DNA from 3 places in the Arthrobacter sp. 05T420 genome. Region 1 is predicted to be linked to each of the others. Evidence: riboswitches for the same ligand, from Rfam matches in the RefSeq annotation. Region 1 holds a riboswitch; each other region holds the start of a gene.

Region 1 (9,876 bases):
AGGCACGACGCCGGGGTGGTCGCGGTCGCGGCGGTAGTGGGTGTGAAGCCGCCCTGGAACCAGCCCCAGGAGGTGCCCTTGGCGTTGAGCAGGTCCCCGATGTTCTTCCCGGCCATGCCGGCCAGGTTGCCGGTTTTGGCGTGGCTGTTGTTCGAGCAGTCGTCGTGGACCGGGTCGGGGTCGTTGATGACGGTGCCGACGCCGTTTGCATCGGGCTGGCGGACAGCGCTGCTTCCGGCTGCCAGAGTGGCTACCGGCTCTCCGGTTGCGGTGTATTCGGTGGCCCCGTGGGTCTGGCCGGAGACCAGGTTCAGGGCGCCGGGGGTGGAGGGGCCGAAGACGGTGCTGAAGTGGTTATCGCTCATTGCGTAGTTCTGGGCGTAGTTCCAGATGCCGGTGACGGTGTTGCCGTCGTAGTAGTCCATGGTCAGGCCGGGGTGGCCGTACTGGTTGGTGCCGCAGGCGTCCCGGCTGGTGAACTGGACGAACTTGTCCATCGCCCCGCCGTTGTAGGCCTTCTGCTCGGCCGCGTACCCGTGGTCCTGGTCTCAGGTCACGGCTTGCATCGGTGAGAGCCGGGCCGGTTGTGCCGAGTTGGGGTTGTTCGGTGCCAGCAATCCGGCGGTGGCCAGGGTGTTGATGTCCTTGGGCGTGTTTTTCGCCGCGGTGAAGGCCGCCGCCGGGGTGCCGGCGCCCTGCTGGGTTTCTCCGGGGGTGTTGGCGGCCTTGGGATAGGTGGCGAAGTAGTGGTCGAAGGAGACGTTCTCCTGGAAGATCACGACCACGTGTTTGATCGGCGTCGCGGTGCCGTCGTGGTTTTCGCCGGCGGTGGCGGGGCCTGCGCCGGAGCCGAACAGACCGGCTGTCAGCACCGAGGCGCCCAGGGCTGCCGCGACCGTGGCGGCGGCGATGCGCTTGCGGGTGATTCGTTGTGCCGGATGAGGCATGGGGTTATCCAATCTTTCCGTTTCGGGGGTACCGGCGGCGGGAGCCCGGCATCTTTCTGGGTGGCGGGATTCCCGTTCGCAACCGAGCAGCGTGCTGGCCGGGAATCCGGGTTGATCGGCAGGCGACCAGAGGAAGCCTGGTCGGGGCCGGCCTGGAGCCGCACGGCGGAGTCCCGGCGTGTGGTCGCGGATCACCGTGCGGGACTTGAGGTCGATCATCGCCATGCCGCCGAGTTCGTAGGTGGCACCCGTGCCGGCGGCCGCGGTCTGCGGGAGGTTGGTGATCCCGCTGCAGAGCATTCTGGAGCTGGGTACGTACTGGCAGTCCTGGTAGTCGATGAAGTAGTTCGGGTTCTCCCAGGTCGAGAGCTGCTTGCCCTGCAGGTCCCATTCCGCGAAGCGGCGTGAACCCCAGGTGTTGCCGACCAGGTGGCCTGTCTGCTTGTCCATCACAATGCCGCCGAAGTGGTCCTTCACCTGGAACTGCTTGTGCACGTCGAGGGTGTTCGCATCGACTCGGTAGATGATGGCGCTGCTGTCGGGCCGGTACTGGGCCACGGGGATCCAGACGTTGGTGCCGTCGAAGTCGATGCCGCCCGGGTGGTACATGTCGCCCTCGCCCAGAACGATGTCCTTTTGCAGGTTGCCGGCCTTGTCCATGACAAAGAGGTGGCCGACGCCCTTGCCAGGGGTGCGGTCGAACCCGTTCTGCGGCGTCGGGAACTTAACGGTCGGTTCGATGATCTGAACGGCTGAGAGGAAGATGTGGTCCTTGCTGTAGGCGATTCCCTCTGTGTGGAACGTAGGGAAGTTGAGTTTCAGCTTGGATGTCTGCTGCCAGTTCGTGTTCCGGTCAACGCCGTTGAAGGCGTCGGCCAGCGCCGTGTTCCTGTCACCGTGGTTGCCGGCAGCGGCGTTGTCACCGGCGGCCTGGGCTGCTGCGGTGGCGCTGACTGCGGACGCGGCCAGGACGATTGCTGCGGCAGCGGTGAGGATGCCTCGGGTGCGAGTCGTGCTCATTCGGGAGCCTCTCAAAGGGGTTGGGTCGTATCAAGAGATCGCCACGTTACTTCCCGGTAATGAACCACCCGGGGCGCGGTCGTGAACAACAGGTTGCTGTCCGGCACGCGACGTTTGACTGGTCCGCAAGGGGCCGCGGCCAGGGGTAGGGCAAAGACGGCTGGCGAAACTCACGCCAAGCGAGTCTAAAAACAATCAACGGGACCGCGCTCACAGCAGACTAAGACCCGAGTCAACAAAAGCCGGGGCAGGCCCTTTGTTCAGTTACTCGTTCGTCCTAGACCCTGGCGTTGTAGACGTCGAGTCCGAAGCGGTTCTTCTCTTCCTCCGCCTTCGGCCGGGACTGGCGATGCCCAGCACGGAGACCGGGACGCAGAGGAGGCGCTGCAGTGGGTTGATCGTTTTGGCGGCCGCCAGGCCTCCCTGCCCATCCCAGCCCGTGCTGGCTCGGGGAACCACGCCCGGCTCCTAACGCAGTCTTGCCTGGGTGATGTCCACCAGCAGTACCGGGTGACGCCACCGGTGACGCCGGAAGGATGGCCGCGGGCAATGCTGGCCACGACTGCGAGCGTTGCTCACCGTCTGATCATGACAGCGGGAGTGGACGGCGCCGCTGGAAAAACCCGGTCGAGGCGTACCCTGCGGCGAGGACGCCGAGGCTGCCCAGCCAACCGGCCGCCAATACGGTCAGAACGATCCGATCCCGATCCTCGTAGGGGGCCAGCGACTGGCCGGCGACGATGACCTTGCCCGCCGCCGGCCGGGCGACGACCGCCATCCGCAGGCCCGGTTCCGGCTGCCACGTCACTGCGTCAGAGCCGGAGTCCCGGGCCGTCTGGAGGACGCCGGCGGGAAGGTCAGGAAGTGAGCCATGAAGGGTGACAGTCCCCGACTCCGGTTTGTTATCCGACCCGTACACGATGACGAACACCCCGCTGTCTGGCGTCAGTTCCAGCCGCGGCGCCATCAGCGTCTCCGGACCGATCAGCTGGGCCTTTGCAGCTGCGGCGGCTGCTGGCGCGGCATTGGCTGCGCGGCGGCCGAGCTGCTGGAACGCGGCATAGGAGCTTCCGAAGATGAGCGTGATGATGACGGCTGCCGTCAGCCAGCCGGTTGCCCTTCGCATGCCTCCATCATGGGGCACGTCGGTCCTGCGGCGCTCGGAAGGCGGGAGAAAAGTGCTTTGGGCTGTACTTCCGGCAGGGAGACCCTGCCGGCCCGACTCGGCCACCCCGTTCCGGGCGATCCGCCCAACTCCCTGCGAGTGAAGTCAAGGGCATCTGCACCTGAGCCCAGCCACCGGGCCAACAGCTACGACGCCGCCCGGCATTGCCCGGCAGTTTCAGCGGCGGCGGAGCTCCACAAAGTGTCCCGGTGAGTGACCGGGTTAGGGGACCAGGCCATCTCCGGCAGCCGCGAGTTCCCTGAGCTCACGGACATGAGCTTTTGCAGGCAGTTCTCCGGCCCTTCGCTGCGAGAGGCAGCTCTCAGCCTTTTCTCAGCGCGAGGCGGGACATTTGTAGAAGGTCCCGAGAGGCCGACCCCGCCTCGGCCGTCGATCCACAGGCTCCGGCCGCACGCTCCCCTCAACCGGCGTGCGGCCGGACATCTCGTGTCCCTCGTGCAATCCCGCCGGCGTCCGGTCCCGGCCGCCTGAAACCTCGGTGTCGCCCTCCTCGGCACGGTGGCTGGCGGGGACTTCCACGTCTCTCGAAGCTCCTTCAGCACCTACCAATCGCCGCGACGCACGGCAGCCGTTGGCTCAGGGATTTCTCAGCATTGCATCGATTCCGCATCTGGGCAGGAGGGACTCCCGCAGCGCCGGGTCGGCCACCAGTTTGGCCGTTTTGGGACGTGCCCGGCGGGCAGCGGCTTGCCGCTGTGCGCCGTGGGGCAGGTAACCGAAACGGGGATCGCTGTTGCGGCCCAGTTCCCGGCTGCTGGTCGAGGGCGCCCGTCCCATCGCCTGCGCGATCGCGCTCATGGAAGAACCGGCCGCGGACAGGTCCCGGATCAGTTCCCATTCCCGCGGCTCCTCAGCCCCGCCAGGCGGACCCAGCCGGCACATGTCGCGGCATTGAAACCGAGATCCCTAGCGGCCGCCGTCGTGCTCCCCAAACGGTCAAACACCTCGAAAAACGCCTTCTTCTGATCCTGCCCATACCGCACGGGCCGGGATGAATCCCCGCTTTAACGAACCACGGTCGTTGCAACTCCCAAATGTCTGGGTGTTGCAACGACCGCTAGAACCCGCCTGTGGATCCGGGGCCTCCTTTGGTGGGCCGCTACTGCCGGTTTAGTACCAGTTGTGCGCGTAGTGGAAGTTCAGGGCGCCGCAGGGGGAGCCGTAGCGTTCCTTGACGTAATTCAGGCCCCAGTTGATCTGGGTTCGGTAGTTGGTCCTGTAGTCGGCGCCGGCGCTCGCCATCTTCGAGGCGGGCAGGGACTGGACCACGCCGTAGGCGCCGCTGCTGGCGTTGGTGGCAGTCGTCTTCCAGTCCGATTCCTTGGTCCAGAGCTTCTGCAGGCACTGCATCTCGTTAGGTGCCCAGCCATAGCTGCCCAGCTGGGCCGCGGCGTAGGCCTGGGCGCCGGCGGGGTCGTCGATGGCGACCGGGGCCTTGGCGGGTGCGGGGGCCTTGGCGGGAGCGGCCGCAGGAGCCGGGGCCTTGGCGGGTGCGGGCGCCTTGGCGGGAGCGGCCGCAGGAGCCGGGGCCTTGGCGGGAGCCGCTGCGGGGGCTTTGGCGGGCTTAGCCGCCGGGGCCTTGGCTGCCACGCTGTTGTCTACTGTCGCCGTGGGCGCAGCGACCTCGACTCGTTCGAAGTTGAGCTTGGCCAGCGGGTCGGCGCTCGTGGCCGTTTGGCTCCCAACCTTTGCCGTGTGGGCGCCCGGCTCTGCCGCCTGGGCGGCGGCGCCGCCCCCCACCAGCATGGCGCAGGCGGCGGTGATGACGGCGGCGCGGCGGCCTGTGATGCCGAGTCCTGTGGCCAGCCTGGACAGGGCGGATGCCTGCGTGGCCGGTTCGGCGCGGTGGCGCGACTTGGTGGAGCTGGAATGGGAATCGCCGTCAGGGCGCGGCTGTACCTGGAATTCAGTCATGATGATGGCCTCTCAACGCCGGCGAAGTTAGCTGTCGGGTTCGGATGAGGTCATCCGGCCGCACGGAACATCACGTGTCGGCTTCACCCCGAGGGCGCATGAAATGCAGAATGCCCGGGAACTCTGGGTCCCCCGCCTCTGCCTGGTCTAGCGGAATCCGGGAAGCGGCAGAGTTTGGCGTCCATCCGGATATGCGGCACCAATGGCAGCGCACTCCTAAGACGCTACAGGACCCCGGCGCTTAAGTCACATTTTGGTAACAGGAGTCACAGTGGCGGGGTGTCGGCTTGCGCCGGAACCCCGGCGGCGACCGAACTGCGGTTCGCGTGGTTGGCTACACCGACGGCGGCGCCGCGGGCAGCCGCACGGCGAACTCCGTGCGGCCCGGCCGGGACGTGACTTCGACGGTCCCTCCGTGGGCCTCCACGATCGACTGGACAATGGACAAACCCAACCCGCTCGTTCCCTCGGAGGTCGGCGCGGAAGTCGCCGTGCCCGGACGGCGGCTTCCGGTGGCCGGAACGCCAGCGGCACCAGAAACAGCACCAGAAACGGCACCAGAAACCGTGCCGGAAACCGAGCCTGCGGCGGCCCCGGACCGGGCCCCCGCCGTCGCGGCCACAGGGTTAGCTGCGGCGCTGGCTGCGGGATTGGTCCGCGCGGCGTCGGCCCGTGCGAAGCGGGCGAAGACCCGCCCAACGAATTCCGGGGCGATGCCGTTGCCGTTGTCCGTCACGGTGACCACGGCGCTTCCGTCAGCCGAACGCATGACACCCGTGACCACCTTGGTGCCGGGAGCCGTGTGTTTGCGTGCATTGGACAGGAGGTTGGCGAGGACCTGATGCAGCTGGGACGCGTCACCGCGCACCACCACGGGCTCCGCCGGAAGTTCCAGCTGCCAGATGCGGTCCGGGGCCATGACTTTCTCGTCGCTCACCGTCTCGATGGCCAGCTGCGTGAGATCGACGTCGGAGATCTTGAGCGGCTGTCCCTCGTCCAGGCGCGCCAGCAACAGCAGGTCCTCCACCAGGGTGGTCATCCGCTCGGACTGGCTTTGCACTCGGGCGAGGGATCTCTCGCCGTCGGGGGTGAAATGCTCGGTCATCCGCATCAGCTCCGTGTAACCGCGGATGGCTGTCAGCGGGGTGCGGAGTTCGTGCGAGGCGTCGGCGACGAACTGCCGCACCTTCATCTCGCTCTCCTGCCGCGCCTCGAGAGCGTTGGAGACGTTGTCCAGCATCTTGTTCAGCGCGTAGCCCACGCTGCCCACCTCTGTTCCGCGATGGGCCGCAGACGCCGGGACGCGCACTCCGAGCGCCACCTCGCCAGCGTCCAGCGGGAGGCGGGAGACATTGGTGGCCACTTCGGAGAGCTGTTCCAGCGGCTTCATGGTCCGCCGGATCAGGGCCGTACCGGCAAGACCGATCAGCACGAGTCCGCCGGCGGAGACCACCACCATGGTCCAGACCAACGAGGTCAGGGTGCTGTCCTTTTCTGCCAGCGGAAGTCCGGTGACAATCACGTCGCCATAGGGTGCCCGCACGGCGGTGAGCCGGTACGCGCCGGCCGAGAGGGTCCGGTCCACGGGCACACCGTTCGGGGTGAGCGCCAGGAGGGCCGCGTTGTCGTCGGGGGAGAGGCTCTTGCGAGTGGCGTCCCCGGCCAGGAAGCCGGCTCTACTGACCTCACCGTCCTCGATGCGGGCGTTCAGCGTCCCGACGCCCTGCCCCCTGGCTTCGAGGGGGTCGGGGCGGCCGGACGGGTTGCCGGACACGGGACGGCCGAAGTCGTTCGAGCGGCGGGAGGCATTGCTGAGCTGGTCATCGAGCTGTCGGGTGAGGAACAGGTCCATGGAGGCATAGCTGAACAGCCCCACGGCGCCGCAGATGGCCACAAGCAGCGCCATGGCGACGAGGACCAGGCGGGTGCGCAAATGCCACGTGGACGGGTTGCGCCAGTCGCGTCCGGGGACGCGGGTCATGCCGGAAAGCGTGGGCACGGATCAGTCCGCCGGCTTCAGGACGTAGCCGGCGCCGCGCACCGTGTGGATCATGGGCGCATGGTTGACGTCCACCTTCTTGCGGAGGTAAGAAATGTAGAGTTCCACGATGTTCGCCTGGCCGCCGAAGTCGTAGTCCCAGACGCGGTCCAGGATCTGGGCCTTGCTGATGACCCGTTTGGGGTTTTCCATGAGGTAGCGCAGCAGCTCGAACTGCGTGGCGGTCAGATGCAGCTCCTCGCCGGCCCTGGTGACTTCGCGGGTGTCGACATTGAGCACAAGGTCCCCCACCACGAGTTCGGCGGTGTCCATCGCGGCCACGCCTGAGCGCTGGACCAGCCGGTGCAGGCGCAGCAGCACCTCTTCCATGCTGAACGGCTTGGTGACGTAGTCATCGCCGCCGGCCGCGAGGCCGGTAATGCGGTCTTGGACGGCATCCTTGGCCGTGAGGAACAGCGCCGGAACCTCCGGCGCGAACGCGCGGATCCTGCTGAGCAGTTCGACGCCATCGAACCCGGGGAGCATCACGTCCAGCACCAGCACGTCGGGGCGGAACTCCTTGGCAAGCCGGACGGCTCCGGGCCCGTCTTCCGCGACAGCCACGGACCAGCCGGCCATTCGCAGGCCCATGCTCATGAGCTCGGAGAGGCTGGGCTCGTCGTCTACCACCAGCGCACGGATGGGGGAGCCGTTTGGATGCGTCAGCTGGGGCAGGTTGTTAGTCATGGAGTGCGAAGTGGCCATGGGACAACTCTCCGATCTGCCGGTTAGGCGGGGCTTTGGGGACCCTGTGCGGCACCTGTGAATCCCAGCCTAGCGAGCTGGATGCGCTTCGGGGGCTGTAGAAGGTGCAGCGGCTACGCGCAATCCGGTTTTCCCGTCCTGCCCGAACGTCACAGGCGCGGCTGTCGGCCCGCACAGCCGTGGCACAGGATCGCTCAGCAGTCTGGGGTGAACACCGATCCGCACCCTAAGGAGAAACACCATGAGCGGTCAGCATCCCGGAGCCGGTTCCGTTCCAGCCCCCAAGCCCGCCCCCGAATCGGCCCCCAACGTAGCGGCAGCAGCGGCGCCGGCGCCCGTGACCACGCCCCAGGCGGCTGTGCCCTACAGCGCAGGACAGTACAGCGCAGGGCACCCTGAAGCCGGGCAGTACAGCGCAGGGCACCCTGAAGCCGAGCAATACAGCGCAGGGCACCATGAATCGGGACACCCTGACGCCGGGCACAATGACGCTGGGCAGCACGACGCCGGGCAGCCGGCAGCCGGGGCTGCCTCCGGTTGGGGCGCGCCCCCGGTTTCGACAGTGCCGGCCCCGGCGACCACTTGGGGCATGCCCCGGCAGGAGTCGCAAGCCACGGCGGCCGCGACAGGTTGGGGCGCGCCGGGAGGCGCCGTCAGGACCGGCTCGGCGGCAAAGCCGTGGACCCTCACGCGGGGGCTCGCCGTCGCCGGGGCTGCAGCCGTCCTGGCAGTCGGCGCCGGGGTGGGGGTCTACGCCCTGACCTCAAGTTCAGCGGCAGCCAATGGCGCTGCCGGCACGGCCGCCGGTGGGGCGGCCGGCGGCGGGGTGGGCGGCCAGGGAGTTGCCCCGGGCATACCCGGTTCTGCACAGGGCGGTTTCACCGGAGGCGGCATGTCGGGCCGGAGCGGTCCCGGCGACTTTGCTGCCGGCGGGATGGGCGGCGGCCTTTCCGCCGCAGTGCATGCCGAATACGTGGTGCTGCAAGGATCCGAGTACACCACCATGGCCGAGCAGGTCGGCACCGTGAGCGAGATTAGCTCGTCCTCCGTCACGGTCAAGAGCAGTGACGGGTTCACGCGCAGCTACGCTTTGGGCGCCGACGTGGTGGTGAGTAATCTGCAACAGAGGCGCCAGCAGGCCGGCGGCTCGGGCACCCAGCTGAGCGTGGCGGACATCGTCGCAGGCGGGACCGTGCGGATCGTGGCGGCCAAGGACGGGTCCGGGTACACGGCGTCGTCGGTCATGGTTGTGGCGGCGACCGCCACCGGGCAGTCCAACTGACCCCCACCGCAGCCGCCGTTGCCGCCGGCCAGGCCGCAGTGGCGCCTGCCCACTCCGTGGACGGCCTCGCAGGAAACGGCGGACGGGCCGGGTTTTGCCTGTTTGCCATGCCGTGAATGATTTCAGTCGAATAGCAGGAAGGTCCGAATAATATTCGGTGAATACCACTTCCTGACCATTCGGTCGGCAAAACACTTGTTATTTTTTCGCCGACTGAGAATTGTGACTTGCGCGACAATTCACCGATCTATCTCACTATGTGGAACCTGGAGTCCTTTGTTACTTGCACGTTCGCATTGTTACGTTGCACACTTCAATTGTGAACAAGAACTCAACAGCACCTGCAGCTTCCTGGATCAGCACACCCGCTGGTACCGAGATGCGCTGTTGTCGAATGCACGCCTAACTTTTACACCCCTGAGAGTTTCTAGGCATTCGCCCCTAGCCCAGAGTCGGGCGCCCCTCCCCAATTTCATTGCGGGGAAAGAAGCATTCGAGCCGCGATGACGGCCATTTCACATTGAGGTAAGCATTCCATGTCAGTTGCATCCGGATACGTCCACATCTCCGTCCGTAACGCCAGCAAGGCTGGCCAGGCCTCCGGTATCCGCCAGGGCTTTGGCGGCCGCTCCGCGTTCGCACCGGCCGGCTCCGCCGGCAGCTTCCCCGCCCCCGGTTATGCAGCGCAGGGCTACAACCCTGACTCTTACGGCCAGCTCCGCGCCGTTCCGGCTGCCCCCGCCACGGCGCCCACGCCCGTGATTGCACCCGGTGTCGGCAGCCC
Region 2 (9,876 bases), on a different contig from region 1:
GGCTGAGTCCGGAACCGGCTTGCCGCCTTCCCCCCATCCCGGGCATGGTACCCGGACCCGAAGGCGGGCCACCGTGACAAACCATACAACGGCGCCGGGCCCGTCGACGCTAATTGAAGCGAAGTTTTCGTCAAGGTGATGCACAGGTTGCTGTGTCGCGTACCTCAAAAAGAGGCCGGCCACCGGCGGCACGGCATGAATCCACGGCATGTACTTGTGGTTGTCACCTGCCCGAAAAGACGTGGAAATACTGGCCGTGTAGCTTCGCACCAAGGAATCCGTTCGAAAGGTAGTACGCCATGCGTGTTGGATTGATCCGGGTGATGACGACGTCGGACCGACGCCTGCTCCACGCCCACGGGAAACTTCTGCAGGAAGCATTCGGATTTACCGTCACCTCCCGCTGTATTCCGGACCAGCCGTCCGGCGTCTACAACCAGGCGTCGCTCGATTCTGCAGCACCCAAGGTAGTCCAGCTGGCCCGGGAAATGGCCGGTGACGCCGACGCCCTGATTATCAGCTGCGCGTCCGACCCCGGGCTGGCCGGCGCCCGGGCTGCCGTGGACATCCCCGTCATCGGGGCAGGCTCCGCAGCCGCGGCCGCCGCACTGACCTTTGGTGGACGGATTGGGGTCCTTGGACTCGGCGCCCACGTACCGGGTCCGATCTCGGAAGCGCTAGGGGAGCGCATGCTGCTTATTGATGGGGAGGGGCGGGTCGAAACGCCCGACGCGTTCCTCATGCCTGCCGGGATCTTCGATGCCCTCGCCGCGGCGCACATGCTGGTTGACGCCGGCGCCGACGTGATCGTCCAGGCCAGCACCGGCCTGAGCAGCATCGGCATGGCGGACGTGCTCCGCCGTCGGCTCGGGGTTCCGGTCATCGACGCCGTGACGGCGGCCGGCTCCATGCTCGTCTCCGCGGTGGTGGCCCGGGAACTTCAGGAGGTTTGAGTCCCGCCGCCGGTGGCTGAGCGCCACCGGTCAACGACAAGACAGCCCCGCGCCCTGTTGGGCCGCGGGGCTGTGGGGTGCTGAGCCGGTCCTACTTGTAGACGCGGACCCAGTCGACCTGCATCTGCGAAGGTTTGGTGGCCGACCCGTCAGGGAACCAATCCAGCTGCAACGTCTGATGCATGCCCACGGAGGGCATGTGCGCGCGGTTCGTGTCGGAGAAGGTCTTCACGCCGTCGATGTAGCCCGTGATTCCGGTCGGAGTCCATTCCACGGCGTAGTTGTGCCACTGGGTTGTGTCGATCGTCTTGGCCGCCGTGGTTTGGAAGCTCGAGCCGCCGCAGGCGTAGTGCAGGAAGAATTTGATCTGCGTGGTGTTGGTGCTGCCCTCGGCGTAGTCGATCTCGGCGCAGTTGGGGGAGGTGTTGTTGTTGGGCCACAGGATCAACACGGGGTGGTACTTCGGGTCCCGGGCGCTGGTCCGCATGCGCGTCTCCCATTTGCCGTACTTCTGCTGTGCAAATTTTGCCGACATGCCGCCCGTAGTGCCGGCCGAGTTGCCGCTGACCGTGGCCACGCCATTGGCGACCGACCATGCCTGCGGGCTCCGCACACCCTTGCCGGCATGTCCGGTTCCCTTGAAGACGCTCCACTTGGTGGAGTCGGGGGCGCCGGCCTTGGAGAATTCGTCGCCTGCAACAACCGCACCCCAGCGCCGGGCGGTGGCGGCTTGCGACCCGCCGCCGGGCGCGGCGACGGCGGCCTTGGCCGCGGCGGGCGCGGCGGCCGGCGTCGAGCCCGTAGTGGCTGCCGCTTGTGCGGCGCCCGATGCTGGCGCGGCGCTGGGCGTGGAGGAAGGTGCGACGGCGGCTGCCGGTGCCGCTTCGACCCTGGGATCCGCCGTTGCAGCGGCGGTGCCGCCGACGGGTTTGGGTGCAGTGGGCTTCGCCGTCTTAGCCGCTGCGGCCGCTGCTGACGTGGAAGCCGCGGCAGGGCGCAGGGCCTGGGTGGCCGCTGCTGACGTGGAAGCCGCGGCAGGCCGCGGGGCCTGGGTGGCGCCGGAGGGTGCTGCCGCGCCGTCCGTGGGAGCGACGCTGCAACCGGTCAGGGTCAGTGCGCCCAAGCTCAACGCAATCGCTATTTTGTGGAACTGCGGTGTCATGAAGCGTGGTGGCTTCGACTCTGCGTGATTGAACTGTGCGTGATTGAACTGTGCGTGTTTGGACGGTGTTTTCTGGAACAACGGACCCCTCCGGGCTTTGTGGCGGGCGCTCACTACCGTCGCTGCCAGGGCGGCGAGTACGGGAAGCAACATCGGGCCCCTGCTGCCAGAGCATGGGCGAGCAGGCGCCGAACGGCGCAACCGGGCCCTGAGAAGGGGCGGTCCGGGGCCCTGCATTCGGGCCAGGCCTTCGCGGCCGGTGGCCTACGTTACCGGAACGTTACCTTGACCCGCAAACCTTCCGGGAAGGGTTCACGGCATTTTCCGGCGCCCAGGCGAAAGAATGGACGGGTGAGTGATGCTGGCAAATTCATCGACCTCTCGCTGCAGCGGGAAAGTTCCTGGCGCCGTGCGGACGGGCTGGCTTCGCGGCTGGAGATGGAGCCAGGAGGCAACGGCCTCCGGTTCTACGGCACGTCCATGGGTGCCGTGCGCGGGACCGTCCGGGACGCCGGCCGCCGCTATCCCGGGCTGTCACACGATGAAATCACTGCGCTGAGTTCCGAACTGTGGGGCTCGAAACCGGGGACAATGCCGGTTTTCGAGCGCAGGCAGGCCGCGGTGATCCTGCTACAGGCCAATGTGAAGCTGCTGACCAACTCCGACCTCACCCGGCTGGAGGGCTTCATCCGGGAGGCGCACGTGCGGGAGCTCGTGGATCCGCTCGCCGTCGACGTTGTCGGCCCGTTGGTGGGCGGGCTTGACCTTTTGGCCAGGGTGCGGGCTGACAGCGTGCTGGACCGGTGGATGCGCGAGCCCGATGCCTGGCTGCGCCGGGCCGCGCTGCTTTCGCCGCTGCAGGCTCTGCGCGCAGGTACGGGGGACTGGGACAGATTTGTCCGCCACGCCAATGCTGTGCTGGGCGAGCCTCAAGGGCCGTTCGACTCCCACGCCGACCTCCACGCCGACGCCGACCTCCACGCCGAGGGCGACGGCGCTGTGGTCCGGGATGCGGTTTCCCGCGTCCTGGCCGAGATGGCTAAGACAAGGCCGGAGCTGCAATTCACCGCCGCTGGAGAGTGACGACTCGAGTGCTGGCGCCAGCCCGGCCCGGCCCGGCCCGGCCCGGACCGTGTTCTGACTTGCGGACCTTCGGGCTTCCCGTCGTCCGGACTTTCAGACTTTCGGATCTCCCGGACCGCCGGGATCACCCGGTCCGACGGCGCTGCCGGCATCGCCGGATCTGCCGCCGGCATTTGCGGGCAGCGCGAATGTCCTCGCCGCCCGCGAGCCGGCGACGGCGCTCGCGGCTATGGTGACCAGCGCGCCGACCAGCAGGGCCGCAGCCTCGCCCGGGAGCAGGACCTGCAGCTGAGTGCCGATGCTCGCCGCCGCCACCGGCACGCCCAGTTGGGCCGCCGACAACACCCCGAGTGGCAACGGAAGCCCCAGGAACGCCAGGCCGGCGTGCGTCAGCAGGGTCCCGGCTCCGAGGGCCAGTCCGAGGGCAATCATCTCCGGATGCCCGGCAAGGTCTTTGAGTGTCAGTGACGCGCCCAGCCACACGAAGAACACCGGGCCAAGGAAGCCGTCACTGAGGGCGAACAGTTGCCGGGCCAGGCGCCTCGGTTCGCCGACGGCGGCCACCACCAGGCCGAATGAAAACCCTGCCAACATCACGGACACATTGCTCCACGTCGCGACTGCGGCCAAGGCGAAGAGGACGGCCAGTTGGCTCCTCAGCTCCAGGGCAAACTTGCGGCTTTCCGAGAGTCGGTGCATGCGCCCGTTGATTCCCCTGCGATCGAGCCAGCGCAGGACGAAGTAGAGCACCACCGCGCAGCCGGTCACTGCGAGCACGCCCAGTGCCGCGCGGCCTGCGTGGGGCGGGTCCACGAGGAGCGGCAACGCCACAATGCAGGCTAAGTCGGCGATGGCCACCTGCGCGGTCATGGCGATGACATGGGGTCCGCCGAGGCGCAGGGAATCGATGATCGGAAGGACCAAGGCGGCCGACGAGGACGCCAGCAGCACTGCGTAGAGGGGAGCATGTCCAGTTCCGAAGAGCAGGCCGATGCCGGTGGCGACCGCCACCGCTGCCGCTGCGGCCGCAATGGCCCGGCGGGAGCCATGGCCAAGGGCGGAGCGGATCTGCGGATCCCTCACGGGAACATGGGTTCCGGCCACAAACATCATCAGCGCGAATCCGATGTTGGCCAGCAGGGTAAACGTCGGGTCTGTGGGGTCCACGAGGGCCAGGCCTGAACGTCCGATCGCGATGCCGGCCAGCAGTTCGCCCAGCACCACCGGCAGCCGCCAGCGCACCGGCAGAGCCAGCAGGGGGCCAGCGAGGGCGACGACGGCAATCAGCGCCAGGGACAGGAATGTCACGGCTCGCCGCTGCTCTCCTGCGCCGGGCCTGACCGCCGCTCCACCACCGCGTAGGCCTTGCCGTCCAGGAAGGACCAGTCGTTGACAACCATGTACCCGAGCGCATCCACCCGATCATTGAGGACGTGCTCGTCGAAGCCGCCGTCGCGCGGTTCCGCGTCCCACGTCGTCACGCGGACGTCCTGGCCGTCCAGGATCAGCAGCTCGGTGTTGACGTCGAAATCTTCCTGGGGCTGAGTGCTCAGCTGGCAGATGGCGACACAGTGGCTGTTCATTTCGGGCCTCCGCTCAGGCGTGGTGCTGGTGGCATCATCCTACGTTCGGATGCGGCGCCGCCCCATGGGCAATTGCGGGACCGTACTGTGGCCGCCGTTACCTGAATGTGACATTTACATCCGGTTCGGGTTACGGTGGATAGGCGCCTGTTGTCTCCGATACGGGCGCTCCCCAGCCGATTGCCTAACTCTGCCGCGGCCCGGGGATAACTCGCATCAACTACCGGCAGAGACGGGGAAACCACATTTGGCCTGCTGATGACGCAGGTCTTGGGGTGAAGCCGCACAGTGCCCGCAGTGACGGGCCCGGGAGTGCGGCCGGGTGACTCCCATCCGAATCCGACAGCTCACCTCGCAGGCACTGGGAGAGGCTACACTCATGTCTTCAATCAATACTTTTGCGCGCCATGCCGCCGTCTTCGCCGCCGCATCCGGCCTGGTCCTCACCAGCGGAATGGCAGCCAACGCAGCTGCAGCACCTGCGCAGCGCGACTCCGCTCCGGCGTCCAAAGTGGACGTCAACGCGCTGGTCAGTGCGCCCGTCAACGCTGATTCAAGCGTCAAAATCAGCTTTGACCGCCCGGCGGTAGCTACCGTCGCAGCACCGGTGATCGAAAAGCCCGTTGCCGTGGCGACGGCTCCCGCCGCAGCCCCCGCCGCAGCCCACGCCGTTGCCCCTGCTGCAGCGCCTGCAGCAGCACCGGCCGCAGCACCCAAGGCAACCATCAAGGTGCAGTCCGCTCCGGCCGCAGGGCATGCCGCGGCGCCGGCTGCCGGCGGACGCAACGCCATCATGCTCTCGGCCGCCTACAGCCAGGTGGGCATCACCCAGGACTGCACCGCCATGGTGGAAAAGGCCCTTGGCGCCGCGGGCAAGCCCGTCGGTGACATCGGTCCCCGGGCCTTCCTTGGCCTCGGAACCGTCGTTTCGACCCCGAAGCCCGGCGACATGGTGGTCCAGTCCGGTCACGTTGGCATCTACGCCGGCAACGGCCAGGTGGTCAGTGGCGGGATGAACGGGAAGAACCAGACGATGGTCCACCCGCTGTCCTGGCTGACCGCGACCGGCGGCGTGACCTTCGTCCGCGCCTAAGCCGCACGGCCCCTTCCAGGGCTATACAGTCCGGAAAGACCGGCGATCGATTCCCTTGGGGGCAAATCGATCGCCGGTCTTTTCTGTGCATATGGTTCTCAGGGATTCACGCGCCCGGCCAACGGAAGCGTCAATTTCATGACCGTGCCCTCGGCACCCGTCGCGGCCACCTCGACGGTCCCCCCGGCAGCGACGGCGATCTCCCGGACCAAGGCCAGGCCGATCCCAAAGCTCCGCTGTCCCTGTGAACCGTCAGTGCTGGCGGTCCGCACGAAGCGGTCAAAGATTCGGGCCTGATCGACGCCGGTGATGCCGGTCCCGGTGTCCGCCACCGTGATGACGGCGCGGCTCTGCTCGATCGACGTCGTGATGGACACGCGGCCGCCCTCAGGGGTGTGGGCAAGGGCGTTGTCCGCCAGGGCCAGTACGGCACGGCGCAGTGCATTCTTCTCGATCCGGGCCAGCGGCCGGGCATCGGCCACGAAATCCAGGCGCACTCTGCGCTGGTCCGCGACCTGCTGGAGGCTCCCTGCGACGCTGGCGGCGGCGTCGGCAAGGTCGGCAGGCGGTGCGGAGCGGTCCGGGGCTTCCGTGGTTGCTGCGAGGAGGAGTTCGTTGACAATCCCGGTCAGCGTTGCTGCGTCCTCTCGGATCCTGGCAAGGTCTTGGCCTTGCCTGGAGCCGGGCACGGTGTTGCGCTGGGCAAGCTGGATCCTGGTGTCCAGGATGGTTAAGGGTGTGCGCAATTCGTGGCTCGCATCCTGGACGAAGCGCCGTTGCCTGGCCAGGGCATCACCGAGGGGGCGGATGGCGCTGCGCGCGCTGAGCCACCCGACGATGCCGGCCAGCAAGATTCCCGCCACCCCGGCGATGACCATGGCTTCGAGCACATCTTTGGAATCCAAGTATGCGTAGGCCATCCCGGCCGCCGCAGAGCCTGGCACTTCGGGATGGGCCAGTTGATTCAGGAGGTAAAGCGCCGTGGCGGCGAGCAGCCCGATGACCATGACCGCGCACGCGCCGCTGATCCGCAACGCGACCTTGAGCGAGGCCTTGCGCAGGATGGAGTAGTCCGGATTTCCGCCGGTTCCGCCGTTACTCATCAGCCTCGCCGATCTGGTAGCCGAGGCCGTGCACCGTGCGGATGACGGCCTTGGAGATCTTCCGGCGCAGGTGGTGAACATACGTATCGATCACGCCGGGCTGATCCGAGGCGTGGAAGTACGCCGTGAGGAGTTCGTCCCGGGTGAAGACGCGGTCCGGTTCTGCGGCCAGGGCTGCGAGTAGTTGGCCTTCTTTCGCCGTCAGCGACACCGTCTGCCCGTAGACGGAGCGGACTGTGCGCTGCGTCGGATCCAGTTCCCAGTTCCCGATCATCACCCGTGCCGGGGCCGGAGAAGTGAAGGTGCGCGTCAGTGCGCGCAGGCGTGCTGCCAGTTCGCCGGCGTCGAACGGCTTGGTCACGTAATCGTTGGCGCCGGCGTCCAGGCCCCTGACCTTTTCGTCGGCATCGCCCAGCGCGGTCAGGATCAGGATGGGAGTGACAATGCCCTTCGACCGCAGCGCCGCGATCAGGGCGATGCCGTCCATTACCGGCAGCCCGCGGTCGATCACCATGACGTCCCATGTCCCGGTGAGCCCGTGGTGGAGGCCATCACGGCCGTTGGTGACCAGCTGGATCCGGTAATCCGGGTCCAGGAGCTCGGCGATGAGCGGTCCCAGGACGGCGTCGTCCTCGACGAGCAGCAGGGACGGGCGGTCAGCGATAGTCATGTCAGCTATTCTTTCGCGGCCATTTCCTCAGTCCGCAGTCCATCCTCGGATTCCTGCGCCGTGTCGCCGGCGGCTGTGCCCGTGGTGACGTCGGAGACCCGACTGTTGCGGCGGCGCTTGAGTAACTGCACGGCCGCCGGCAAGACGGAGACCAGAACCATGGCCACCGCAATGACGTCGATATTCTTGGCGATGATCTCAAAATGTCCCAACCAGGTGCCAAGCAACGTCACGGAGCTGGCCCAAGCCACCGCGCCGATGACGTTCCAGAGGGTGAAGTACTTGTACTCGTAGCGCGCAATCCCAGCGGTGAGAGGCGCGAACGTCCTGACCATGGGGACGAAGCGGGCCAGCACGATTGCCGCCCCGCCGTGGCGGCGGAAGAAGTCCTCTGTGGTGGTCAGGTGCGCTGTCTTCAGGATCCTGGCGTCATCCTTGAACCACCGCCTGCCAAATTTCCGTCCCAGCAAGTAGCCGACCTGGTCACCGGCGACGGCGGCCGCGGTGACGACGCCGATCAGCACTGGCAGCGTCAGTTGTAGCTGCTGGTGCAGAAGGCCTGCGGTGAACAACAGCGAGTCACCGGGGAGGAAGGGAAAGAGCACGCCCGATTCGATGAAGACCATGAGTGCGATGACGCCCAAAGCGGCCGGACCCAGCCCGGCGAGCAGGCTTGCCGGGTCCAGCAGTGACGGTGTACCGGCGGCGTCGGCGGCCGGTAATAAGGAATAGACGTCCAAGGCGTGCATTCTCATTTCCTCTCAGGGTCAGGGGAGGGGATGGCAGACGGGCCACGGAGCCGCTCCGCCACCCTGGGTATGACAACGTTCCAGAGTCCCGTCAGCAGGACCACTGCGGCGCTCGCGGCCAGGAATGAAGCTGCGACATCGGTGGGGTAGTGGACGCCGATATACAACCGCGACCAGGCGACGACCAGTGCCATCGCCGCCGCCCCCACGGCGGTGACCTTGGCCCAGCGGGTTCCACGGGCCAGGAAGTACAGTGCGAAACCGACCGCCACCGCACAGGCCACATGGCCGCTCGGGAAACTGTCGGAGCCGTTTTCCGGAGCCAGGGGATCGAAGAGCAGGGCGGGGTTGGGCCGCTGGCGGGCAATGATGATCTTGAAGATTTCGCTGGCCACCCAACCGGAAGTTGCCACCAGGCCAAAAGCTACCGCCTTGAGGAGGCCGCCGCGGAACAGCCAGATGTAGAGGGCAGCGGCTCCAATCAGCGCGAGACCTGCCACCGGGCCAAAGATCACATTCAGGGCCATCGCGACGGCGGTCAGGGCGGCGAGGTGATGGTGGCTGAGGTCCTGGTCCACGCCGAGCTCGGTGGCGCTGAAGCCCGGGGTCAGCTGCGCGGCCAGGCCCAGTGCGACGACGGCGGCGGAGAGCAGGACACCCAGCAACAACCAGTGGCGGATCTGGGGGAGGGACCACAGGCGCGGCCCCGCGGCAGGACGGCCGGCGTCGGGACGGCCGCTGTCGGGACGGCGCTGCGCCATATCGCGGCTTGGTGCTGCATCGCGATTCACTGCTTCGCGTCTAACAGGGACGGGTCCAGTCATGGGTTCCTCCGGCTCGGGGCAAGGGGCGCCCGGTGAGGCACCACCTCCCACTCTCCCGCCCGGCGATTAAGAAACGCTTAAGAAGCGCAGCGGAATGTCGGCGAGATCCGCCCCGGCGTTGCGTCGCTGACTGGGGCGGAATAGGGGGCCCTGCCCTTGCGCGGGCAGCCGCCAGCGGGAAGAATGCTGGGAGTCCATGGCCCCACCGCGGTCAGTTACTTTCGGGGGAAGAACAAATGCCTGCGAACCATTTCAAGCAAATGCCCGGGGCCGGTCTGGATGTCTGAGCCCACGCCGCGCCACTACCGCTACGGCGCGCACCGGGCTGGAGGCGGATCCCACTCCGGCGCGCGGCCCCTCACCAGGCGTGCGGGATGGATCCGGCCGCAGCATCTGACCGCGGGCGCCGTCGCACTCGCCCTTGTAACCGCCGGTGGCGTCTACGCAGGCGTCCAGGCAGGGTTACCGGATCCGCCGGCCGCTGCTGCAACCGCTGTCGCCACCTCGACTGGGACCGCGGTCGCGCCCGCGCCAGTTACCGTCGCCAGCCGCACAGCTCCGGGAGCTGTGCCGCCGGCCACCGCCGCCGCCAGCCGGACAGCTCCCGCATCTGCCCCGACAGCTAAAGCCCCCGCCGTGCCCGCTGCCCCGGTCCG
Region 3 (9,876 bases), on a different contig from region 1:
GCGCGGAAAGTTCACTGCACGGCAACGCAAAAGACCCCCGCCAACAGGCGGGGGTCTTTCGAAGGTGCTGCGGGTCTTACTTAGCCGCCGACGCGGATGAAGACCGGGCCGGAGCCGACGTTTACGCTGTACAGCGCGGTGGTGCCGCCGTTCCAGCCGCCGTGGACTGCCATGCCGTTGCCGACGTAAACCGCGATGTGAGCCATGCCCACGCCGCCGTTCTGGTAGTAGGCGAGGTCGCCCGGGCGTGCCTCGGCAGCGCTGACGGTGCGGCCGAGGGACAGGTAGCCTGCCGGCCAGCCGTGGTAGTGGATGCCGGCCGCGGCCAGGGCGTTGGTGGCGAGGGCGGTGCAGTCCTGCGCCACGCCGAGCTGTGCGTAGGCAGCGGCAGCGATGGTCGCGCCGGCGCCGCTTCCGATGCCGGCGGGAGCCTGGGCAGCGACGCCGCCGCTGACGCCCAGCGCGGTGCCACCGGCGCGGGTGGCAGTGGAGTCCTGGACCTTCACGACGGGCTTGGGAGCCTCGACGACCGGAGCCGGCGACGTGGTCACAGCGGGCTTCTCGTAGGAGATCGCGATGGTGGACGCGGCCGAGATGGTGGCCGGAGCAGCGGACTGGACTTCCAGGGCCGAAGCGGAGGTGGATTCGCGCTGAACATTGGTCTCAGCAGCGTTGGCTGCGATTCCGCTGGTCAGAACCAGACCGGAGGCTGCGGCGATGACCGCGGCCTGACGGCCCATGCCGCCGGCGTTGTCGCCGACAGCCTTGGCAATAACAGCCAGCGAGTTGGTCTTGGTGACCTCGGCGCGGTGCCGTGCAACGGTTGCACGAGTAGTCATTAAGTTCTCTCTTTCGTGATCCTTGGACCGCGCGCTTTCGGGCACGGTTTGAGGACGCTCCGGCATCTTGGGGGTACGCCGGATCGCCCCGAAATGGGTTACTTAGCGAAGGGTGTACTGCGAAGACGCGCCAAAAGCGGAAACTGCATGCGGTCCGGACTCGGTAGAGATTGAGCCTGCGGAACGTGATCCAATCCGGGCGCCGACAAGGGCGGCACGTGATGTGGATTCCAGCGGGCTCGAAAGAACCTCGCCGGTGCGCATGCGCGCAGAATTGTGGCGTGAAGACACGAAAGTAGCCTCTCCCAATGCCTACGAGGTGAGCTGTCGGATTCGGATGGGAGTCACCCGGCCGCGCTGCTTCCTGGGAAGCTTTGCGACTTAACCCCAAGGCCTTCTTTCGAAGGCCAAAATTGGTTCCCCCGCCCCTGCCAGACGATGTAATGCGAACGGACCTTGAGCGGTGGCAGAGCTAGGCAATCCACTCAAGAGCGCCAACTTCGGAAAAGTTGGCGTGCTTCAAACCCTACAGGAGTCCGGGCCCAATGTCACATTCAGATCACGGCGTGTCACAAGCACTTGAGAGCGGCCCATCGTCTATTTAGAGCCAGCCGAGGGGGTCAACGACTTCGCCGTTGACCATCACTTCAAAGTGGAGGTGGCAGCCCGTGGAGGCGCCGGTGGTCCCGCTCATCGCGATGACGTCACCGCGCGACACCTTCTGGCCGACCTTGACCGAGGCCGAGGACAGGTGGTTGTACGTGGTCTCCAGGCCGTTGCCGTGGTCAATGACCACCCGGTTTCCACCGCCGAAGGGATGCCATCCGTTGAACGTCACAGTGCCGCTGGCAGCCGCATGGACCGCCGTGCCGCACTGGGCAGCGAAATCCTGGCCGCGGTGGAACTCCCCCGCGCCCCCGGTGATCGGGCTGACACGGTAGCCGAAGGGCGAAGCCGTGACCAGATGATCCAGCGGCGCGCCAAGGGTGCCTGCCGAAGCCGCGCGAGTGATACTGCCCACAGACTGGGCGCTGAGCAGCTGCTTTAGCTTCCCATCCGGATCGCCCTTGGTGGTGACGGCGGTCCGGCTGAAGTCGACCTTTGCGGCCGCGGCGGCCGTGACATCGGGCTGCACGGCAGCGGACAGAGCGCCGGATCCGGCGGTGTTGGAGGCCATCACCGGGCTCGTGACGGGGACCGTCACCGTAAGAACCAGACCGGTTGCGGCCAGGGCAATACCGGCCTTCTGGCCGACCCCGCTGGCCGAGGCAAACTCCGTTACCTGGCGGAACGGACTGCGCCGGCGACGCCGTTCATCGCGGTGCGCGTCGCGCGGGCGTTCGGCCATATGCTCGACGACGGGACGCGGCTCCGGAGCGGGACCGGTCGCGCGGCGACGGCCCCTGGCGGTCTGGGTGGTCAAGAACGGTTCCTCTCTGGAGAGCCTGCGAAGTTAGCTGTCGGATTCGGGTCAGAGAGATCAAAGACCCGGTCCGCCGTTGCAAGCAGCCAGGCACAGGGGCATCCCAGGGGATCCTTCGGTGGAAGCTGCTTGCCGCTGACGGACTTCACCCCAAGGCTGCTGAAGTAGCAGCCGAAAGTGGTTCCCCCGCCCCTGCCAGGAGATGGTTCCGCGACTGATCCGCTGGCAGGGCTCGGCTTCGGATCAGGTAACGCTTTGGTATCGGTACTGGCCACTAACTATAGGCGATTAAGCCGCCCGGTAATAAATCCGTAATCGCAATTGTGCAGAACTCATGGGTCGTCCCATGACCGACGAGTTATTGCTGGTCAGGCCACAGTTACGAAGACGTGCGCGGCAACCTCGGGCGGCAGCTCCAGTGCGCCCTCGATATCGGGGACGCGGACCGAGATGTACTCCCCCACCCGCTCCAGCGAGAGAAGGGCACCGGGGCGGATTCCACCCTCGTCGAGCTGGGTAAGAAGCTCCGGCTCCACCTGGATCGGTTCCGCGAGCCGGTTGACCGTGATCCGCGAACCAGCACCGTAGCCGGCCATGGCCTCCAGCAGGTTCACGGCCCTATCCGTGGGAGCACCATTGGGCACACCACCAAGATCCGCAAGCCCCGGAATGGGGTTTCCGTAGGGCGAAACGGTCGGGTGGTCGAGCATCTCGAAGATTCTGCGCTCGACGCGTTCGCTCATGACATGCTCCCAGCGGCACGCTTCCTCATGGACGTAGGCCCAGTCGAGTCCGATCACGTCCGCGAGCAGGCGCTCCGCAAGGCGGTGCTTGCGCATGACGCCGATTGCGCGTTTCCGCCCTGTTTCGGTCAGTTCAAGATGCCGGTCGCCCGAAACAACCACAAGCCCGTCACGTTCCATGCGGCCGATGGTCTGGGAAACAGTGGGGCCGGAGTGGCGAAGCCGTTCTGCGATGCGGGCGCGGAGGGCAACGATGTTTTCTTCTTCAAGTTCCAGAATGGTCCGAAGATACATCTCCGTGGTATCGATCAGATCCGTCATTCAGCTCAGCTCCTCGAGCGCAGTCCTAGCGTCATTCCCACCGTACCGCGTGCGGGCTGCATGCAGGATGCGCCCTGGCGAGAACCGCGTACGTTCGCATGCCAGCCTAGCCTATTTTGAATTACTCCGGATAATATTTCGTTCGGACCGGGGCTGCCCTCCCGGTGCCGCAGTCCGGCCGTTTCCGGGCGTCTCAATGACAGGACTATGACAGGGCTATTTCCGAATCGCAGTGGGCTGTCAGGCAGAATAAAACAGGAAGAATGAAAAGGGGTGTCCGTTGTAGCCATCCCTGCCAGGCCACCTCTCAGCCACGCCACGAACCAGCCGAATATTGGAGCCACTGTGAGCAACACCAGCATCACGATCCCCGCCAACCTCCTGCCCAAGGACGGACGGTTCGGCGCCGGTCCGTCCAAGGTCCGACCGGAACAGCTGGACGCCCTCGCCGCATCGGCGAAGCTGCTGGGGACTTCGCACCGCCAGGCACCGGTAAAGAACCTGGTCGGCTCGGTACGCAGCGGCCTCAGCGAATTCTTCCGCGCGCCCGAAGGGTACGAAGTGGTGCTCGGCGTGGGCGGATCCACCGCGTTCTGGGACATTGCCAGCTTCGGACTCGTGGAGAACAGGGCGCAGCACCTGTCCTTTGGTGAGTTCGGCTCAAAATTTGCCTCCGCCACCAACAAGGCGCCATTCCTCGCAGAGTCCTCCATCATCAAGGCCGAACCCGGCACCCGCCCCTCCCCCCGGGCGGAGGCCGGCGTCGACGTCTATGCGTGGCCGCAGAACGAAACCTCAACCGGCGTGGCGGCCCCCGTCCAGCGCGTGGCGGGCGCTGACGAGGGCTCGCTGGTGCTGGTCGACGCGACATCGGCCGCGGGAGGGCTGGACGTGGACGTGGCGGAGTCCGATGTGTACTACTTTGCGCCGCAGAAGAACTTCGCGTCCGACGGCGGCCTGTGGCTTGGCCTATTCTCCCCCGCGGCGCTTGAGCGGGCGGCCCGGATCAAGGCAGGCAGCCGCTGGATCCCCGACTTCCTGGACCTCCAGACGGCGATCGACAACTCCCGGCTGAACCAGACCTACAACACCCCGGCGCTGGCCACCCTGGTGACCCTGGATGCCCAGGTGCAGTGGCTCAACGCCAACGGCGGCCTGGACTTCGCAGCCGGCCGCACCGCGGATTCCGCCGGCCGCATCTACCGCTGGGCCGAGGCGTCCGGCTACGCCACGCCGTTCGTGGCCAAGGCCGAGGACCGGTCCAACGTGATCGCCACGATCGACTTCGACGAATCGATCGATGCCTCGGCCATCGCCAAGGTGCTGCGCGCAAACGGCGTCGTCGACACCGAGCCGTACCGCAAGCTGGGCCGCAACCAACTGCGCATCGCCACCTTTGTGGCGATCGAGCCGGACGATGTCTCGGCGCTGCTCGAGTGCATCGATTTCGTCGTGGCGGAACTGAAGAAGTAGCCTCCGCGTCCGGCGGCGTCCTCACGGCCTATCAAAACGTAGGCTGTGGCGGCGCCGCCGTCGTTTTCAGGCACGTCCGGCCGGCGGCCCACCCTGCGGCCCGGCCTGCCGGGAACCCGGGCTGGCGGCGCCGGTCCCGCTTTCGACGCGAAGGTACCGCAGCCCGTGTGCTCGGCGGTTGAAGTGGATCCGCAGGTGCTTGGCCCGGATGATCCACACCAGCCCGATCAGGGCCGCCAGCAGACCGGATCCCGCCGCAACCGCCATGGACCAGCGGGGGCCGGCGGTGTTTGCCACCCAGCCGACCAGCGGCGCCCCAATGGGGGTTCCGCCCATGAATATTGCCATATAGAGCGCCATCACCCGGCCCCGCATCGCGGGGTCCGTGGTGGTCTGGACGTACGCGTTGGCGCTCGTCATCATGGTGATCGCGAACAGCCCCACGGGCACCAGTGCGACGCCGTACCAGAAGTAGTTTGGGGCCATTGCGGCGATGCCCGAGGTCACGCCGAAAGCCCCCGCCGCCCCGAAGATGAACCGCATCCGTGGCTTGCCGCGGCCGGCGGACAACAGCGCGCCGGCGACCGAACCGATGGCCATGATGGAATTCATCAGGCCGAAGGCCCCGGCGTCGAGGCCGAATTCCGTACCCACCATGGCCGCGATAAACAGGGCGAAATTCAGCCCCAGGGTTCCCACGATGAAGATCGCCACGAGCACCACGATGAGGTCCGGGCGGAACCGGACGTAGCGCAGGCCCTCCCGGATCCTGCCCTTGCCCGCCCGTGCCCGAGGCAGCTGCCGCAGCGACGCGGCAGGGATTTTCGCCAGGCTCAGCAACATGGCGACGAAGGTCAGCGTGTTGATGAGGAAGACCCAGCCGGGCCCCACGACGGCAGTGAGCACGCCGGCGACTGCCGGGCCGATCATCCGGGCGACGTTAAAGGAAGCGCTGTTCAGTGCCACGGCGTTGGGGAGGTAGTCGTCCCGGACCAGTTCCGAAACGAAGGTCTGCCGCACGGGAGCGTCCAGGGCGGAGACCACCCCGAGCATGAGGGCGAAAGCGTAGACGTGCCAGAGTTGGGCGGCGCCCGAGACCACCAGGACGCCCAGTCCGGCGCTCAGCAGCGCCATGGCAGATTGGGTCAGCACCAGGAGCCGCTTACGGTTGAAGCGATCGGCGAGAAGTCCGGCTACGGGCGCCAGGAAGAGCTGCGGACCCAGCTGCAGTGCCATGGTGATCCCCACCGCGCCGGCATCGTGCGCCGTCAGGTGGGCGAACACCAGCCAGTCCTGGGCAGTGCGCTGCATCCAGGTGCCGATGTTGGAGATGAGCGCACCGAGGAACCAGATGCGATAGTTCAGGATGTGCAGGGACTTGAACGTGGACATCAGCCCCAGCCCTCCCCAGACACGCTCCTAGACGCTGTCAACCGCTAGTCGGCCTCGTCCGCGGAGCGTTCCCGCTCGTCGTCGTCGGTTTCCGCGCCTTCGGTCTCGTCGTCGTCGGGCTCGTCGGTCACCGCATCGTTCTGCGGGTCGGCGCCGGTGTCGGATGCCTGCGACGGCGTTTCTGAGCCGGACGCCTCGTCGGCGGCCTCGTCATCTTGCGCGTCTTCCGGGCGGACCCGCTCAGCCCACGGAATCCAGGCCGGCGCCAGGATGGAGTCTTCGGACGGCAGGAGGCCGAGTTCGTCCACCGTGACCACCTTGGACCGCGAGTTGCGGGTCAGCACGGCGTACCACTGCCAGCCCAGATACCCGGGCAGCCTGGATTCGAAGAGGTGGGTCACCAGGCGGTCGCCTTCGCTGCGGGCACCGAGGTGCTCGCCGACCTGCTCTGCGGGGGCAATGCCTTCCACCGCAGTGCGGGCGACGTCGACGGCGGCGGCCAGGAAGGCGTCAGGCTTGCCGGTGCGCCAGACGGGCACGCCGGCGCGGGGGCGGTTTCCCTGCTTTGAGCCGGTTCCCTTGGAATCGGCGGGCAGGGCGGATCCGGCATCCGACGCCGGCAACTGATCAGGTTCCTGAGTCATCAAGAGCCTTATACATCCAGCTCGTCGGCAACCTTGCGGAGGGCCGCTGCGATCGCCTTGCCCTTGTTGCCTTCCGGGTACTTGCCCGCGGACAAGGTTCCGGACAGGTTGTCCAGCACGCTGACGAGGTCCTGCACCAGCGGGGCAAGGTCCCTGGCACTGGGCCGCTTTGCCTTGGCGATGGACGGCGTCTTGTCCAGCACGCGCAGGCCGAGCGCCTGGGCGCCCTTGCGGCCGTCGGCTACACCAAATTCAACGCGCGTTCCGGCCTTGAGTTCCGTGATGCCCTCGGGCAGCGCGGACTTGGGCAGGAAGACTTCCTGGCCGTCCTCGCCCGCGAGGAATCCGAAGCCTTTTTCCTTGTCATACCACTTGACCTTGCCGGTAGGCACGTAATCAACCTTCTTCGTTCTGCGGGGACACGGCCGGCGGTCACCGCATCCGCATGGATACGCGGGTTCAGGGTATGACTGCCCGGACCGTGTTGGTCTGTATCTCCAAGGTTATCCTGCCTGGTTCAATATAGCGGCTTGAGGCGCGGGCGATGCTGGACTGTTAGCGTTGCCCACATGACACTCATGCGATCCCGGCGGCCTCTGATGATCATCGCGGCCACGCTTGCTGTGCTGTCCCTCGCTGCCGTCGGCGCTGTCATGGCCATGGCGTCGAACAATGTCGTGGCGCCTGCCTGGATTACCTCGGCTGCCCTCTACGGGCTCCCGGTGGCATTCCTGCTCATGCTGGCCCTCGTTGTGGACGCGGTGGCAGCACGGCGCCGCCCGCGCAGGCCCGGCGAAAGGTAACGTTGGAGCGATGTCCCTCATCCGCGCGCTGAGCAAGGAACTTCAGGCACGAAGCGACGAATCGTTGCGGGCCCTGTTTTCCGCGCGGCCGGACCTGATTTCTCCCGGCGTCCCGGACTTCGCCGCCCTCGCAGCCCGCGCCAGCGGACGAGTCAGCGTCCAGCGGGCGCTCGAGCGGCTCAACCGCCCGCAGATGCAGGTCCTGGAAACCCTGCACCTGTGCACCAACTCCGATACCGGGCACAGCGCCTCCGCGGCGATGCTGAAGAAACTGATTTGCGGCTCCTCCGCTGCCGCCATCGACCGCCTGCTCCATTCCCTGCAGGAACTGGCCCTGGTCCACCGCGCCGACCCGCCGCACGGTGCCGCTCCCGCCGCCGCCAGGCAGCGCCACTACCTTCCGGTGGGCAGCCTCAAGGATGTGATCGGCATCTACCCTGCGGGGCTGGGGCGCAGCTACACCGAACTCGTGCGGCTCCAGCCGGCATTTGCGCAGCGCGTGGTGCAGCTGGTGGGGGAACTGCACCGCGGCGGGGCGTCCATCTCCCCCGCTACGACGCCGATGGAGGCGGCCCTGTCCCTGCAGCACTGGACGGCAACACCGGAATCGCTGCAGCAAATCCTGACCACCGCGCCGGATCGGACGGGCGCCTTGCTGGCCAGGTTCGGAAACTGGGCCATGGGCGCCGTTCCGCAGGCACAGCGCCGGGCGTCCGTGCTCCACGAAAGCTCCGACGTCGGCCCTGTGGACTGGCTGCTGGCCCGGGGGCTGCTGGTGCCGCTGGACGCCGCGCACGTCGAACTTCCCCATAGCGTCGGAGTCTCGCTGCGCGGCGGGTTCGTCGTCGAGAGTTTTTCCCTGGCGCCGCCTCTCCCCCACCTTGGCCACACGAGCGCAGGGCTGCGCCGGAACGCCGCGTTGGGAGCTATTGCCGAGACTCTGCGGCTGGTGGGCGAAGTGCTCTATGCCGTGCGCGAACAGCCCCTGGCGACGCTGCGCAGCGGGGGCGTCGGGGTCCGGGAGATGAAGCGGCTGGCAGACTCGCTCCGGATCGACGTGCACGAGGCCGGCCTTCTGGCGGAGTTCTGCGCCATGGGCGGCCTGCTGCGGCTGGACGTCGACAGTTCTGCATGGGTGCAGCCGCCGCAGCTGGAGTGGCTGGCGTTGCCGCGGCAGGAACAATGGCTGTGGCTGGTCAATGCCTGGCTGGCCAGCGAGCGCGCGCCCTCCCTCGTGGGCCAGCCCGTGAATGCTGCTGTCCAGGGCATGGCAGGCCACCGGGGCGCGGCCGGGACCACCATCAATGCGCTCTCTGCCGAGGCGCAGCGGCCTGACGCGCCGGTGGTCCGCAAACGGGTCCTGGAAATCCTGCATGAACTTACCCTCGAAGCCGCGGCACCCGACGGGCAGGCCCCGGTCCTCAATGCCGCCGCTGTGCTGGAGCGGGCCGAGTGGACGCAGCCCCGGATGGCCCGGCGTTTCAGCTCGCTGATCCGCGGCATCCTCACAGAAGCCGAGATGCTGGGCCTGATCGGTTCCGGCGCCCTCAGCCAGCTGGGGGCCGCGATCGCCGCCGAACAGCCGGATGAGGCGTTGGGGATCCTGGGTGAGCACTTGCCGGCAGCGCTGCAGCACGTGTTGCTACAGGCGGATCTGACGGCGGTGGCGCCGGGCTACCTCGACCCCGAACTGAGCGAACGGCTCCTGACTATGGCCACGGCCGAGGGGCAGGGACCGGCCACCATCTACCGTTTCTCCGTCCCCTCCGTCCGCCGGGCCCTCGACGCCGGCCAGGATGCCGCGGCGATCCTGGGCTTCCTGCGCCAGCATTCGGCCACCGCCGTCCCGCAGCCACTCCAGTACCTCATCGAAGACACCGCCGCGCGGCACTCCCGGCTCCGCGTGGGGGCGGCGGCCAGTTTTATCCAATGCGAGGACGAGACTGCCCTGCTCGAACTGCTCAATGCCCCGGCCGCCGCCGGCCTCGGGCTGGTGCGTATCGCGCCCACCGTGGTGGTCTCACACGCCGCACCCCGGGAAACCGCCCAGATCCTCAGGGGCCTGGGCCTCGCCCCCGTCCTGGAGGAAGCAGTATCCGCCGTCGTCGGGCTGCGCCGCAGCACCTCGGGCGCCGGCAGCGGCCGGCCGGTCTACACGGCCCCGCGGACCGCTCCGCCGGAGGCCGACATCGACGCCCAACTGGCCGTGTTGCGCGGTGACGGGTCCCGGGCGCGTGG

What was found. Region 1 has a riboswitch for cyclic di-AMP ahead of AC1DEM_RS10275 (aggregation-promoting factor C-terminal-like domain-containing protein). Riboswitches for the same ligand answer to the same signal wherever they lie in the genome.
Region 2: another riboswitch for cyclic di-AMP. It lies ahead of AC1DEM_RS18085 (hypothetical protein); the one in region 1 lies ahead of AC1DEM_RS10275 (aggregation-promoting factor C-terminal-like domain-containing protein).
Region 3: another riboswitch for cyclic di-AMP. It lies ahead of AC1DEM_RS14540 (M23 family metallopeptidase); the one in region 1 lies ahead of AC1DEM_RS10275 (aggregation-promoting factor C-terminal-like domain-containing protein).

What each region holds. Positions count from the first base shown of each region.
Region 1 covers NZ_JBFTLG010000009.1:15,983-25,858, reverse strand. Annotated here, with positions in the region: partial or broken gene AC1DEM_RS10290 (DUF6454 family protein) at 1-1,967, opposite strand, end outside; gene AC1DEM_RS10285 (hypothetical protein) at 2,554-3,093, opposite strand; gene AC1DEM_RS10280 (helix-turn-helix domain-containing protein) at 3,730-4,035, opposite strand; gene AC1DEM_RS10275 (aggregation-promoting factor C-terminal-like domain-containing protein) at 4,264-5,067, opposite strand; cyclic di-AMP (ydaO/yuaA leader) riboswitch at 5,072-5,230, opposite strand; gene AC1DEM_RS10270 (sensor histidine kinase) at 5,402-7,048, opposite strand; gene AC1DEM_RS10265 (response regulator transcription factor) at 7,070-7,810, opposite strand; gene AC1DEM_RS10260 (hypothetical protein) at 8,052-9,092, shown strand; gene AC1DEM_RS10255 (winged helix-turn-helix domain-containing protein) at 9,629-9,876, shown strand, end outside.
Region 2 covers NZ_JBFTLG010000020.1:2,080-11,955, forward strand. Annotated here, with positions in the region: gene AC1DEM_RS18060 (aspartate/glutamate racemase family protein) at 300-953, shown strand; gene AC1DEM_RS18065 (glycoside hydrolase family 16 protein) at 1,045-2,115, opposite strand; gene AC1DEM_RS18070 (DNA alkylation repair protein) at 2,467-3,198, shown strand; gene AC1DEM_RS18075 (cation:proton antiporter) at 3,292-4,506, opposite strand; gene AC1DEM_RS18080 (hypothetical protein) at 4,503-4,781, opposite strand; cyclic di-AMP (ydaO/yuaA leader) riboswitch at 4,963-5,152, shown strand; gene AC1DEM_RS18085 (hypothetical protein) at 5,161-5,874, shown strand; gene AC1DEM_RS18090 (sensor histidine kinase) at 5,973-6,977, opposite strand; gene AC1DEM_RS18095 (response regulator transcription factor) at 6,970-7,647, opposite strand; gene AC1DEM_RS18100 (DedA family protein) at 7,653-8,396, opposite strand; gene AC1DEM_RS18105 (phosphatase PAP2 family protein) at 8,399-9,187, opposite strand; gene AC1DEM_RS18110 (serine hydrolase) at 9,857-9,876, shown strand, end outside.
Region 3 covers NZ_JBFTLG010000014.1:93,350-103,225, forward strand. Annotated here, with positions in the region: gene AC1DEM_RS14535 (NlpC/P60 family protein) at 81-839, opposite strand; cyclic di-AMP (ydaO/yuaA leader) riboswitch at 1,135-1,304, opposite strand; gene AC1DEM_RS14540 (M23 family metallopeptidase) at 1,441-2,262, opposite strand; cyclic di-AMP (ydaO/yuaA leader) riboswitch at 2,267-2,480, opposite strand; gene AC1DEM_RS14545 (iron-dependent transcriptional repressor DtxR) at 2,631-3,326, opposite strand; gene serC (phosphoserine transaminase) at 3,672-4,799, shown strand; gene AC1DEM_RS14555 (MFS transporter) at 4,866-6,191, opposite strand; gene AC1DEM_RS14560 (DUF3027 domain-containing protein) at 6,236-6,835, opposite strand; gene AC1DEM_RS14565 (cold-shock protein) at 6,844-7,227, opposite strand; gene AC1DEM_RS14570 (hypothetical protein) at 7,405-7,638, shown strand; gene AC1DEM_RS14575 (helicase-associated domain-containing protein) at 7,649-9,876, shown strand, end outside.